4 regions of the Mesorhizobium sp. LNHC221B00 genome follow, and region 4 is predicted to be linked to each of the others. Evidence: riboswitches for the same ligand, from Rfam matches in the RefSeq annotation. Region 4 holds a riboswitch; each other region holds the start of a gene.
The links. A riboswitch is a leader RNA that binds a small molecule or an ion and turns the genes downstream of it on or off. The one in region 4 is predicted to bind cobalamin.
Positions count from the first base shown of each region.

Region 1 (3,485 bases), on a different contig from region 4:
CACCATCATCGACCAGAAGCCGAGCATGCCGATCTTCGAGAAGGACACCGCCCAGGGAAACAGGAAGGCCACTTCCAGGTCGAAGATGATGAACAGGATCGACACCAGGTAGAAGCGGATGTCGAATTTCATGCGGGCATCGTCGAACGAGTTGAAACCGCACTCGTAGGCGGAAAGCTTTTCGGGATCGGGGTTGCGGTACGCCACCAGGAACGGTGCGGCCAGCAGTGCCAGGCCGACAACCAGCGCCACGCCGATGAACAGGACGATGGGCAGGTACGAACTGAGAAGTGCGTTCATGCAGCGGCTTTCCGTTGGCGCCAATCCATTTTGATTACAGCACCGGACCTTAATGCGGAAGCGTGACAGTTTAACCGCTGAACCGTTTTAAGGGGCCTATGCTGCAACGCGGCGAGGGTTAGCGCAGCACTTCCAGCGAAGCAAGTCAAACCTTGTTCAAAAGGCGGTGCTGGACGGCATATACGGAGAAACTGGTCCGATACGCTCCCGTTTGATTTCCTTCGCTTTTTACTCCACTTTTCTCTCCTGACATGGATGCCGCCAAAACCCTGCTAGGATGGGCAGGAATCACCCATCAAACGACGGTCAACGAGTTACAAGAGTCGCATCCGAATGAAGGAAAATATCTCGCTTGCCACCGCCCGGCGCGTCGCGCTCGCCGCTCAGGGTTTTCTCGACCCCCGCCCCAATGGCACGCCCGACCGCCGTCATTTCGCCCGCGTTCTGTCCCGCACCGGCCTGCTGCAGATCGATTCCGTCAGCGCGGTGGTGCGCGCGCATTATATGCCGCTCTATTCGCGCCTTGGCCCCTACCCGCTCGCTCTGCTCGACAACGCCGCCGTCACCCGCAAGCGCACGGTGTTCGAATACTGGGCGCACGAGGCTTCTTTCCTGCCGGTGGAGACCTGGCCGCTGATGCGCTGGCGCATGCAGCGCGCCGAGCAAGGCAAAGAGATGTATCTGGGGCTGGCCAAATGGGGCCGTGAGCACGCCGCCTATATAGAAGAGATCTACCGCGAGGTCGTCGCGCGCGGCCTGATCGCTGCTTCCGCGCTCGAAGGCCAGAAGGGCTCGGGCGGCTGGTGGGGCTGGAGCCACGCCAAGCATGCCTTCGAATGGCTGTTCTGGGCCGGGCGCATCACGACGGCGCACCGCCGCGGATTCGAGCGCTTCTATGACCTGCCTGAGCGCGTGCTGCCGCCGGCGATCCTAGACCTGCCCGTACCGGCCGCCGAGGACGCGCACCGCGAATTGCTGCGCATCTCCGCCCGCGCCCACGGCGTGGCGACATCAGGCGATTTGCGCGACTATTTCCGCCTTTCCCCCGCCGACATGAAGGGCCGCCTGGAGGAATTGGTCGAACTCGGTGAGCTGCTGCCGGTGCGCGTCGAAGGCTGGGATAAGCCCGCTTACCTGCACAAGGATGCCCGTCTGCCCAGGAAAATCGACGCCCGTGCCTTGCTAGCGCCGTTCGATCCCGTGGTCTTCGAACGCTCGCGCTCGGAGCGGCTGTTCGATTTCCACTACCGTATCGAGATCTACACGCCGGCCGAAAAGCGCCAATACGGCTATTACGTCCTGCCGTTCCTGCTCGGCGACAGGATTGTAGCGCGCGTCGATCTCAAGGCCGATCGGCCGGCGAGTGTGCTACGCGTCCACGCAGCCTATGCCGAAGCTGGCGCACCGCCTGAAACCGCCGCCCAGCTTTTCGAGGAATTGAAGCAAATGCAGGGCTGGCTCGGGCTTGAGCGCATGGAAGTGACGCCCGCTGGCGACCTCGGACCGTCACTTGCCGACATCGCCATGTCGTAGGCCCGCGTTGACAGTCCTGCCCGCAACAGCCTAAATCCGCTCCAGACGGTCTCTTCTCTTCAATGAGAGGGGCTAAGAGGGAATGCGGTGCGGGATGAAAAAATCTCAAATCCGCGGCTGTCCCCGCAACTGTAAGCGACGAGCCAAGGCCGAAAGCCACTGGGAATTCCCGGGAAGGCGGCTAACCAAGGCGATGACCCGCGAGCCAGGAGACCTGCCGTCTGCGACAACATAATCCGATCGCCCGGCGGGTTTCCGGGCAAGGAGCCCGGTTTTTGGACCAGAACAGCAGTTTTTCGGCTGGCACAGCGGACAATTCGTCCGCCGACAGCGATGCCTTGTCCGGCGTCACCGTGATCATCTGTGCCTCGTGCCGTGACGAAACCGGCTCCGACGCCCATCCCCGCGCCGGCGAACTGCTGGCTGAGGATACGCGCAACGCCGCCTCGGGCGAAGATATCCGCGTCCGCACCGTCGAATGCCTCGGCAATTGCAAGCGCCGCCTCAGCGCCGCGATCCTGCGCGACGGCTGCTGGAGCTATGTCTTCGGCGACCTGACCACGGCCAGCGGCGCCGACCTTGTCGCCGGCGCAAAGCTCTTCGCCACTTCCACCGACGGCCTCATCCCATGGCGTGGCCGGCCCGATAGCCTCAAGCGCGGCCTCGTTGCCCGCATCCCTCCTCTCGACATGCTGAAGGACTGACCATGACCGCTCCAGATTCGTCCGCCAACCTTTCCCGCGTTCCCTGCACCGTCGTCACCGGCTTTCTCGGCGCCGGCAAGACGACGCTGGTCCGCCATCTCCTGGAAAACGCCGGCGGCAAACGCATTGCCATCATCGTCAACGAGTTCGGCGACATCGGCATCGACGGCGAGATTTTGAAGGGCTGCGGTATCGACACCTGCCCGGAGGAAAACATCGTCGAACTGGCCAATGGCTGCATCTGCTGCACCGTCGCCGACGATTTCGTGCCGGCGCTCGACCAGATCCTGGCGCTGACGCCGAAGGTTGATCACATCCTGATCGAGACGTCCGGCCTGGCTCTGCCCAAGCCGCTGGTCCAGGCCTTCCAGTGGCCGACGGTGAAAAGCCGCGTCACGGTCGACGGCGTCATCGCCGTGGTCGATGGCCCGGCGCTGGCCGAAGGCCGCGTCGCCAACGACATGGACGCGCTGCAGGCGCAGCGCGCTCAGGATGAGAGCCTCGACCATGACGACCCGGTCGAGGAAGTGTTCGAGGACCAGATCGCCTGCGCCGACCTGATCATCCTGTCGAAGAGCGACCTGATGGACGCCGCAGGCTCAGCCCGCGCCAACGCCATCATCAACGAACACTCCGCCCGCGCCGTGAAGATCGTGCCGACCTCGCATGGCAAGGTCGATCCCTCCGTGCTGCTCGGCCTCGGCCTCGCCGTCGAGGACGACATCGAGAACCGCAAATCCCATCATGACGGTGCGTTCGACCACGAGCATGACGACTTCGACACCTTCATCGTCGACATTCCCTCGATCGCCAATCCCGACGAGCTGGCAAAGCGCGTCGCCAACGCCGCCGAGCAGGAAAACGTGCTGCGCGTCAAAGGCTTCGTCGAGGTCGGCGGCAAGCCGATGCGGCTCTTGCTGCAGGCGGTCGGCCCACGCGTCAATCATT
Region 1 covers NZ_AYWR01000016.1:65,536-69,020, reverse strand. Annotated here, with positions in the region: gene X741_RS146140 (NADH-quinone oxidoreductase subunit A) at 1-300, opposite strand, end outside; gene X741_RS146145 (winged helix-turn-helix domain-containing protein) at 634-1,833, shown strand; cobalamin riboswitch at 1,863-2,070, shown strand; gene X741_RS146150 (DUF1636 family protein) at 2,109-2,537, shown strand; gene cobW (cobalamin biosynthesis protein CobW) at 2,540-3,485, shown strand, end outside.
Region 1: linked by a shared signal. The riboswitch ahead of X741_RS146150 (DUF1636 family protein) and the one ahead of X741_RS164755 (aromatic ring-hydroxylating dioxygenase subunit alpha) in region 4 are both predicted to bind cobalamin.

Region 2 (3,485 bases), on a different contig from region 4:
CGTGCTCGCCATCGTCTTTGCCTGGGCGTTCAAAGCGGCTTTCATCGAGCCCTTCGCCATCGCTTGCCTGATGCAGGTCTATTTCAAGACCATCGCCGGCCAGGTGCCCGATCCCGCCTGGGACGCCCGGCTCGCCGAGGCCTCGTCGAAGTTCAGGGAACTCAAGGACAAGGCGCTGGCCTCCTTCGGCGGCTCGCGCTGGGACACGGCGGGCGCGACACGCTGATTGGCCGGGCTTGCCGGCGCGGCATCGACGGCGTTGAGGCGTGCCACCGCCGATTTGAGCCGCACCTCGCCCTGACCGCAAAAAGTCTCGCTCATGATCAATTCGGGCAGCGGCAGGCGTCGGCCCCAGCCATGCGTTTCAAGGTCCGGTTTGGGCGCAAATTCGGAGACCCGACCGACGCAGAGATAGGCGACCGGCGTTACGTGATCGGGAATGGACAACAGGCTTTTCAGCGCCCCGGCCTCGATGATGCTGACCCAGCCGACGCCGACGCCCTCGGCGCGCGCGGCCAGCCAGAAATTCTGCACCGCGCAGACCGTGCTGTAGAGGTCCATTTCCGGATTGTGCCAGCGTCCCAGCGGTGAGCCCTGCGAGCGTTGTCGGTCACAGGTGATGCAGATGTTGAGCGCGCTTTCGCAGATGCCTTCCAGCTTGAGCTTGCGGTAGAGCGCCTGCCTTTCCTGTTCGATCGCCGGCAATTCCTGCTCGCGCGCGGCGAGGAACAGGTCGCGCACCTCCGCTCGTCGTGCGGCATCGCGAATGACGATGAAGTTCCACGGCTGCATGAAGCCGACCGATGGCGCGTGATGGGCGGCAAGCAGCAGCCGCGCCAGCACCTCATCGTCGAGCGCGTCGGGCAGGAAATGGCTGCGCACGTCACGCCGCGTGAACATGGCGCGGTAGACCGCGTCTCGCGCCATCTGGTCAAATCCGTCGCTACCATGAGCGGTCATGTGTTCCGGCATCGCTTGTCCCCTTGCGATTGCTATCGATGCCAGCCGCCTGACCATGCGGATGACGATGTCTGCCAGGCCGGTCTTCTGGCTTGGGATCAACCCGCGTCCGGTGCCTTCCCGTCATCGACAGTGGCATTTACCGGCGCGGTCCCCCTCACAGCGTTGGGCACGCCACGGGATTCAACCGTGTTCCCGATTCTCCCGCTTGCGGCGGGCACCAGGCAGTGTCGGCGACCTTACGCCGAACCGCCCGGGGCGCCAATCCCCGCAGCGACGCCAATGGACGCAGACGTGATTTTCCCCAGCGATCGAGCCGCGATGCATGGCCATCGCGGCGCCGGGGCACTAGATAGGGAGCATGGCCACTCGTCTCTACACGCATCCGATCTTCCTCGAACACATCACGCCGCCTGGCCACCCCGAGCGGCCGGATCGCTTGCGCGCCATCGAGCGCGTGCTCGACGACGAGGCCTTTGCCGCGCTCGATCGTGTCACGGCGCCGGAAGGTGACGAGGCCACCATCCTCTACGCGCATCCCGCCGATTTCGTCGCCCGCGTGCGCGCCGCCATCCCTGACCAAGGCATCGCCCGGATCGATGCCGACACCACCGCCAGCCCGAAGAGCTGGCAAGCGGCGATCGCGGCGATCGGCGCCGCCAATGCCGCCGTCGACGATGTCTTTGAGGGCCGCGCCGACAATGTGTTCATCGCAGCGCGGCCTCCCGGCCACCATGCCGAAAAAACCACGGCCATGGGCTTCTGCCTCTTCAACACGGCGGCCATCGCCGCGCGTTATGCGCAGAAGAAGCATGGCGTCGAGCGCGTCGCGGTCGTCGACTGGGACGTGCATCACGGCAACGGCACGCAGGACATTTTCTGGGATGATCCCTCGGTGCTCTATTGCTCGACGCATCAGATGCCGCTCTACCCCGGCACCGGCGCGAAAAACGAGATCGGCGCCGGCAATATCGTCAACGCGCCGCTGGCGCCGCAGACCGGCAGCGAGGTGTTTCGCGATGCCTTCCTGTCGCGCGTGCTGCCGGCGCTCGACAATTTCGCGCCGGATTTGATCGTCATTTCCGCGGGCTTCGATGCGCACCACCGCGACCCGCTGGCCGAGATCAACCTGACCGAGGACGATTTCGACTGGGCGACCGGCCAGCTGATGCAGCGTGCCGCGCGCCACAGCGGCAACCGGCTCGTCAGCCTGCTCGAGGGCGGCTACGATCTGCAGGGATTGGCATTTTCGGTCGCCGCCCATGTCGGGCGACTGATGAAAGGATGAACGATGGCTGGTGAGACCAACGAAGACGTCAAGGCGATGAGCTTCGAACAGGCACTCGACGCGCTGGAGAAGATCGTCGATGATCTGGAGCGTGGCGACGTGCCGCTCGACCAGTCGATCAAGATCTATGAGCGCGGCGAGGCGTTGAAGGTGCATTGCGACCGGCTGCTGAAGGCCGCCGAGGATAAGGTCGAGAAGATCAGGCTGTCGCGCGACGGCAAGCCGGTCGGGACGGAGCCGCTCGACGCGGACTAAAGCAATTCCAGGAAAAGTGTGAGCCGGTTTTCCGTCCGGAATTGCGTTAAAACAAAGAGATAGAACCGCTCTTGGCGCGCGGTCTCACCGGTTTTTGGACACGATCATGACTAAGGATAGAGTTCGTCCCGATTGAAACGGCTCCAGGACAAGAGGAGATACGGAAGCGATGTGCAGAAACATCAAGACCCTGTTCAATTTTGATCCGCCGGCAACCAACGACGAAGTCCGCGACGCGGCACTTCAGTTCGTCCGCAAGCTGAGCGGAACGACGCGGCCCTCGAAGCAGAACCAGCACGCGTTCGACCATGCGGTCGAAGTCATCGCGGCATCGGCGCGCGAGCTTCTCGATTCGCTTGAAACCAACCAGCATCCGCGCAATCGCGAAGAGGTTGCGGCCAAACTGCGGGCAAAGGCGGCGATCCGCTTTGCCTGATGTGGCCAGGGCGGTCCTTGGCCGCTGACAAGGAGAGTTCATGAGCTTCTTCCCCGGGGAGGATCCCGAAGCCGGCGACGCCTTCGCAAGCGACCAGATCGAGCTGATGGTCATCCCGAATGCCAAGGACATTGGCGGCTTTGAAGTCCGCCGCGCCTTGCCGACCGCCAAGAGACGGCTGGTCGGTCCGTTCATCTTCTTCGATCGCATGGGCCCGGCCATCCTGCGCGCCGGCCAGGCGCTCGATGTCCGCCCGCATCCGCATATCGGCCTGTCGACGGTAACCTATCTGTTCGACGGCAAGATCCGCCATCGTGATTCCCTCGGCACCGAAATGGTGATCCAGCCCGGCGACGTGAACCTTATGACCGCCGGCCGCGGCATCGTGCACTCCGAGCGCACGCCGGAAGAACTGCGCGGCGCGCCGATGTCGATCTCCGGCCTGCAGACATGGCTGGCGCTGCCCGACAACAAGGAAGAGGTGGCGCCGGTGTTCGAGAACACCGCTGTCTTGCGGCTTCCCGATATCGACGCCGAAGGCGTCAA
Region 2 covers NZ_AYWR01000013.1:96,681-100,165, forward strand. Annotated here, with positions in the region: gene X741_RS148955 (hypothetical protein) at 1-226, shown strand, start outside; partial or broken gene bluB (5,6-dimethylbenzimidazole synthase) at 343-1,017, opposite strand; cobalamin riboswitch at 1,020-1,200, opposite strand; gene X741_RS148950 (histone deacetylase family protein) at 1,322-2,248, shown strand; gene X741_RS148945 (exodeoxyribonuclease VII small subunit) at 2,252-2,503, shown strand; gene X741_RS148940 (DUF2277 domain-containing protein) at 2,673-2,939, shown strand; gene X741_RS148935 (pirin family protein) at 2,980-3,485, shown strand, end outside.
Region 2: linked by a shared signal. The riboswitch ahead of bluB (5,6-dimethylbenzimidazole synthase) and the one ahead of X741_RS164755 (aromatic ring-hydroxylating dioxygenase subunit alpha) in region 4 are both predicted to bind cobalamin.

Region 3 (3,485 bases), on a different contig from region 4:
CGAAGCCTTCGTCGATGACCAGGAACTCATCGCTCGCATCAAAGCGAAATCTCCGCGGTAACAACCGGGCGGTTACAAACGACGTGTGTACGATTTGTTCGAGGCGCGGGGCCGGTATGTTCCCAAGGACCAATACTATAGCGTAGTGTCACATTTATATTTCTGCGGGATGAGGACACGTGCCGAAGGAAAATTGCACATTTTCGCCGTGTGGCTTATTTCCAAGAGTGTGATCGGTTTGGCATATTCCCGGCCGACATCCGCCAGCCGGCAACTCCCCACACTGTGAGGAAGAGAAGCCTCACGCCTGCACTTTCTGCCGGAGCGCGCGTGCTGCAGCGACCATGTTCATGAGGGCAGGGCGGACCTCCTCCCATTTGCGTGTTTTGAGGCCACAGTCCGGGTTTATCCACAGTTGGCCATCGGACAGTCGCTCGCGGGCAAGCATGACTAAGTCCGAAATCTCGCCGACTTCCGGGACGCGTGGTGAGTGAATATCATAGACGCCGGGACCGATTTCGTTCGGATATTTGGAGTTCGTGAAGGCGTCCAAAAGTTCCATCTTCGAGCGCGACGTCTCAATCGAAATGACATCCGCATCCATTCCAGCGATCGCGTGAATGATCTCGTTGAACTCCGAATAGCACATGTGGGTATGAATTTGAGTCGCGTCCTTTACACCCGTTGAAGCGATCCGGAAGCATTCGACAGCCCAGTCGAGATAGACTTTCCAGTCAGATTGGCGCAGTGGCAATCCTTCGCGAAACGCGGCCTCATCGATCTGGACCATCCTTGCGCCGGATCTTTCGAGATCCGTCGCTTCGTCGCGGATGGCGAGCGCGATCTGGCGGCAGGCTTCGGAGCGGGGTACGTCGTCGCGAACAAAAGACCAGTTGAGAATGGTGACTGGGCCTGTGAGCATTCCCTTCACGGGCTTTTCCGTAAGCGACTGCGCGAATTGCCACCAGCGCACTGTCATCGGATTGCGCCTCGATACGTCGCCGAAAATGATGGGGGGACGCACGTAGCGCGACCCATAGCTTTGTACCCAGGCATGCTGGGTGAAGGCGAAGCCAGACAGCTGCTCGCCGAAATGCTGTACCATGTCGTTTCGCTCGAATTCACCGTGCACCAGCACGTCCAGCCCGATCTCTTCCTGCCAGCGAATTGCAGCCTCGATCTCCTTCCTCAGGAACGTCTCGTAGTCGACATAGCTCAGCTGGCCCTTCGCATGAGCGGCCCGCGCCTTGCGTACCTGCGGCGTCTGCGGGAAGGACCCGATGGTCGTCGTCGGGAACGGCGGCAGCCCGAGTGAGCCGGCTTGGACTCTGGAGCGCTCGGCAAAAGCGCTCTCTCGTCGCTTCGCGCTGTCGTCAATGCTAGCGATCCGCCCCTGAACAAGCGGGTCATGGATCCTCGTGGATGTCACGCGCGTGGCGGCAGCCTCGGCAGACGCTTTCAACGCGCCAGCCACCGCATCTCTGCCTTGGGACAGGGCCCGGGCCAGCAACACCAATTCGTCAGTCTTCTGGGCCGCGAAGGCGAGCCACGAGCTGATGTCGGCGTCGAGTTCCGTCTCCATGCGCAGGTCGATCGGCACATGCAGCATCGAGCAAGAAGGCGCGATCTCGACGCGGTCCAAGGGCCAGCCGGCGACGATCGGTTTGATGCGGTCGAGAATGGCGGGCAGGTTCGCACGCCAGACGTTGCGGCCGTCGATCAAGCCAAGCGAGAGCACCAGATCCTTCGGAGCGAGCCGACCCACCGTTTCCAGCTGCTCGGGAGCGCGCACGAGATCAATATGCAGCCCGGCCAGGGGCAGAGAAACCGCGGTTTCGAGATTGTCTCCCAGATGCCCGAAATATGTAGCCAGCATGATCTTCAGCTCGGGCGCGGCTTTCGACAGCTGGCCATAGGCGAACTCGAACGCAGCTCGTTCGTTGGAGTTCAGATCGAGGACAAGCGCTGGCTCATCGATCTGCACCCAGTCGGCTCCCGACAGCTTCAGCCTCTGCAGGAGTTGCTCGTAAACAGGCAGCAGCCGCGGTAGGAGCGCGATAGGATCGAACCCTTCGGCAGGCGATTTCGCCAGCTTGAGGAAGGTGATGGGTCCAAGGATGACTGGGCGTGTGTGAATGCCGAGAGCTTTGGCCTCGAGGAAGTAATCGACGGGTCTCGTCGACGAGAGGGCGAACGTCTGATCATCATCCAGTTCCGGCACAATGTAGTGGTAGTTTGTGTCAAACCACTTGGTCATTTCCATCGCGGTTACACCGGGCCCATGAGCCGCCTCCTGGTGACCAGCGTGTGCACAATCCTCCGTCTGACCCTGGTTGCCGCGCGCCATTGCGAAGTAGATGTCAAGTGGGACCTCGCCGCTATTCCAGCCGTAACGGGAGGGAATGGCGCCGACCATAGCTGCGGTGTCGAGCACATGGTCGTAAAGCGAGAAGTCGTTTGACGGTATTTTCGACACGCCGCGATCGCGCTGCTCCTCCCAGCTAGCGGCACGGAGTGCCTTCGACGTTCCAAGAAGGTCGCCAGCGGACGATTTTCCGGACCAGTAGCTTTCAAGGGCGAATTTCAGTTCTCGCCGACGACCGAAGCGCGGCACGCCGAGCGTTGCTACAGGAATTTGCTGAGAGACAGTCATGTCATACCCCGATGGTTGGGGGCGTCGGTGACAAGGAAGGCGCTAGCAGGCCCGGCACGCCCGGGTTGCAGCGGCCACCGAGACACCCCGCCCGTGGACGTAATTCGTCGTGGCAGGTCTCCTGGCTCGCGGGGTCATAGCCTCTACCCGTCTTCCCGAGGGTATTCGCCTCAGTGACATGAGTGGGGTTGGCTCGCCGCTAACAGTTGCGGGGGCAGCGCCGGCATCGCACCGGCTTCCCTCTTAGCTCCGCTGCGGCAGCGCCGCACGCGAGAACCACGACACGCCAGACAATCACAGCAATCCCTTCTCTTGTCAATGGCGCATAACGAAATGTTTATGTGGTTATGTCATCGCGCTTTTACGCTTGTCTAACATTGTGAAACAGTGAGTCGTCCATTTGCCGCCGCTGCACCGCTGCCCCCATTGTCCAACTAATGGAGGCCGTGCGGAGCCACAACAATCGGAGGACTTTAACCTCAACCTGAAAAGCGCTACCGCTCAAAGGACGCTGGTGATCCGCGAGCGCCGAGCCAACACCGAGGCTGCGGAAAGTGTGCAGGATGAGCCCCAACCGATTTCGCGGTGCGGTAGGTGTCAAACGGCCCTTTAATTGCGGGTAGTTGTCAATCCGGATCTCGCACTGCCATCGCCGGGGTCATGGTCCTTTCCGAGGTCGAATGCCTCATGATGATGTTCGGGTCGGGCGCCTCAACGTTTCCAACGAGATGCAGGTAAACTGCTGTCAGCCGTTTGACCGAGGTCGCCGCAACCACCGTCCCGGCGGGGACATCACGAGTTCCGCGTTGATAGCGGCCCGAGAACTCGTTTG
Region 3 covers NZ_AYWR01000011.1:307,271-310,755, forward strand. Annotated here, with positions in the region: gene X741_RS150895 (hypothetical protein) at 1-61, shown strand, start outside; gene metE (5-methyltetrahydropteroyltriglutamate--homocysteine S-methyltransferase) at 302-2,653, opposite strand; cobalamin riboswitch at 2,747-2,949, opposite strand.
Region 3: linked by a shared signal. The riboswitch ahead of metE (5-methyltetrahydropteroyltriglutamate--homocysteine S-methyltransferase) and the one ahead of X741_RS164755 (aromatic ring-hydroxylating dioxygenase subunit alpha) in region 4 are both predicted to bind cobalamin.

Region 4 (3,485 bases):
ACCTCCTCCACGGCAGGGGCTGCAAAGCTCTCCTGATGGTATTGCGTCATGTCGAAGCCGGAGGCTTCAAGCATGCCGCGCACGGCGCGCATGAAGGGATCGGGGCCGCAGCAGAAGATTTCGCGCTCGCGGAAATCCGGCGCCAGCAATGGCAGCCGGATCGCGTCGATGCGGCCCATATGGCCGTACCAGCCCTCGCGGCTCGACCGCTCCTCGATCATGAAGCCGAGCGACAGGCCGGGCATATGGCCGCCGAGCAGTTCGAGCTCCTTGCGGAAGATGATCTCTTCCGCGCGCCGCGCGCAATTGACGAAGCCGACATCGGTCCACGGCGCGCAGTCGTTCAGCCAGCGCAGCATCGACATCATCGGTGTCACGCCCGAACCGGCCGAGATGAACAGATATTTGGCCGCCGGATGGCTGTGCAGCGAGAAGTCGCCTGCCGGCCCGTAGGCCTTGACGTGCGAGCCGGGCACCAGATGGTCGAACATCCAGCGCGTGCCGATGCTGCCGGCCTGCGCCTTTACCGTCACCGCGATCGAGAATGGCCGCGACGGTGACGATGACAGCGTGTAGGTGCGCATCAGCGGCCCGTCCGAAGTCGGCAGCTCCAGCGTCACGAACTGGCCCGGCTTGTAGCGGAACCAGGTCTGGTTGTCGGACCGGAAGGTGAAGGTCTTCACGTCGGGCGCCTCATCGCTGACGCCGATCACTTCCAGCACCTGGAGCCGGTCGTTCCACGGCGCCATCTGGTCGAGATGGCGATAGAGGCCAAGATCGGTCATCGCATTCATCCTCTGGTCCTTGTTGCCCTGCTCATGTCGTGTTTGGGCGACATGAGCTCACGCAACGCTGCGCAGCGCCGGCTTGCCGTCTTCGGCAAGGCGCGGACCGATGAAGCGGGCGTACCAGTCGACGAACTGGATGACGCCTCCCTCGTGCAACTCCGAATAAGGGCCGGGCTCATAGGCCGGCGACAGGATGCCGAAGGCGTTCTCCTCGACGATGCGGCGGTCCTGGTCGTTGGTCTCGGTCCACACATGGGTGAGTTCGGCGAGATCGTAGTCGACGCCCTCGACCGCATCCTTGTGGACCAGCCATTTGGTCGTCACGGCGGTTTCCGTGGCGCTGATCGGCAGCACGCGGAAGGTCACGGCATGGTCGATGAGGATATGGTTCCATGTCGTCGGGTAGTGATAGTGCATCAAGGTGCCGATGCGGTCGGCCGAGACGTTGTCGGAGAGGTTCTTCCTCACCGCCCGCTTGCCGCTCATCGTGTAGCTGACGGCATCGCGCAGCAGCGGCGCGCGGGTGGCGCGATACTGCCCGGCCGGATCGATGCGGAACTTGCTCGGCAGGCCGGCCGCCTCGCATTTCGCCCAGTGCGCCAGCATCTCCGGATCGCTGTCGGCGCCCTGCACGCCGGTGACGGTCGGTGCTTCCGGGAATGTCTTGCACAGCTCCGGGTGATTGCCCGCGCAATGATAGCACTCGCGGTTGTTTTCCCAGACGAGCTTCCAATTGCCCTTCTCGATGATCGTGCTCTCGAAGGCGATCTTCGCCTCGCCGAGCCGGTGCGGCTTGAGGTAGGGTTCGATCATCGCCCGCATCGGCGCGAAGTCGGCCGGCTCCTTGCCCAGGCAGATGAAGATATAGCCGGCGACGCTTTCGCAGGCGACCGGCTTCAGCCCGAACTGGCTCTTGTCGAAACCCTCGGCCATCTGGCGGGCGAACAGCAGGCGGCCGTCCAGCTCATAGGTCCACTGGTGATAGGGGCAGACCAGTTTGGCGGCCATGCCCTTGTCGGTGTTGCAGACGCGGCTGCCGCGGTGGCGGCAGGAATTGTGGAAGGCGTTTATCTTGCCCTGCTGATCGCGCACCAGCACGACCGGATAGTCGCCGATCTGCACGGTGATGAAGCTGCCTGGCTTGGGCAGCTCGCAATCATGGCCGATGAACAGCCAATCGCGATACCAGATCAGCTCCATGTCGAGCTTGAAGTAGTCCGGATCGGTGTAAAAGGGCTGTTCCAGCGAAAAGCCCTGTCTGCGGCTGTTCAAGAGCCTCAGCATGTCGTTGCGAGCATCCATGTCCTGTCCTCATATCCAAGGACTGAACTGGTGGTGATGGAGGAAGGATCGGACGCAGGCCGGCGCCAGCCGGGAATGCATCATCCGCCCCTTGACCGCCCACCGCGATCAGTCGAGTTCTAGCAATCTCGGGCTGGTTTCCGGGCTCTGGAGTCGTCCTTGCGGACCATCGCGACACCTTCCCAGGCTTTCGCCCAGTGGTCTCCCGTTGCGACTTGAACTCCACCACCGTTGCGGGGGCAGCGCCGGATTCTGACCGGCTTCCCAATTCTCCACTCCGTCGTCACGAAGCGGCACCTGATTTGGCGTGATCTAATCACGGCACGCATCGCGGCGTCGGCATGAAAACGACATCGCATCCATGCGGCGCGACACGCATGCAAGATCGTCCCTACAAGGATCGCGACCGTTGAAACCGGCTCGTCGCCAGCACCCCAACGTTGTTTTTCGATCCTTGGCCGGAGCCAAAAAAAGGTTAACAGTTTCGAAAAGTGACTATTAGCGAAACCTAAAATCGAACCGAACGGTTCGTTTCTGTTGACGGTGCGTGCAGGACGTTGTGAACGCTGGGCCTCCGACACAGTTGGTGATAGCTCCCTTGATCCTTCTAACTGATTGATAAAAAAAGCAAAAAAATTGATGTGGAAGCCGGTGGTACAATTTCAAGTGGTGGATTCATGGTCCACGCGGAACAACTTCGTGATTGGAAACGGCCATCTGGCTTTCCCAAATCGGGGCTGTCCGAACGACGCGATTTCATCCCAAGACACGCCGCTAGACGGACGGAAAAATACTGGAGTACCCAAAATGAAAAAGATTGTTCTCACTGCCGCCGCCCTTCTGGCCATTTCCGGCAGCGCCTTCGCTGGTAGCGACCATTATAGTTCGGACCATTACGGCTCGAATGCGACCCCTGCAGCCACTGCCGTCGACAGCTCGTACACCGCTTCGGTCAAGAAGTCGGAACCGGCTGCTCAGACGCCTGTCCAGGGTGCCGACCACAACCTTTTCGGTAACCGCTAACAGGCGACCGCCGGTTGACGGCTGCTTGCCCGCCGTCCTGGCGAACTCAAAAACCCATCAAAATTCAGGAGACTTGAAATGAAGAAGATCATTCTTGCTGCCGCCGCCGTTCTGGCCATTTCCGGCAGCGCTCTCGCCGGCAGCGACAACTATGGCGCCAACCAGCCTGCCGTGACTTCGACCGACAATTCGTACACGGCTTCGACCAAGAAGTCGGAACCGGCTGACCAGAAGCCTGTCGTCGGCGCCGACCACAACCTCTTCGGCAACAACTAAAGCCGACCCGGCAATGGCGGGTTTGCCCGCCATGCCGTGGAATTCGAGACTTCAGGAGACTTGAAATGAAGAAGATCATCCTTGCTGCCGCTGCCG
Region 4 covers NZ_AYWR01000001.1:312,259-315,743, reverse strand. Annotated here, with positions in the region: gene X741_RS164750 (hybrid-cluster NAD(P)-dependent oxidoreductase) at 1-785, opposite strand, end outside; gene X741_RS164755 (aromatic ring-hydroxylating dioxygenase subunit alpha) at 843-2,090, opposite strand; cobalamin riboswitch at 2,204-2,406, opposite strand; gene X741_RS164760 (DUF680 domain-containing protein) at 2,898-3,113, shown strand; gene X741_RS164765 (DUF680 domain-containing protein) at 3,192-3,389, shown strand; gene X741_RS164770 (DUF680 domain-containing protein) at 3,455-3,485, shown strand, end outside.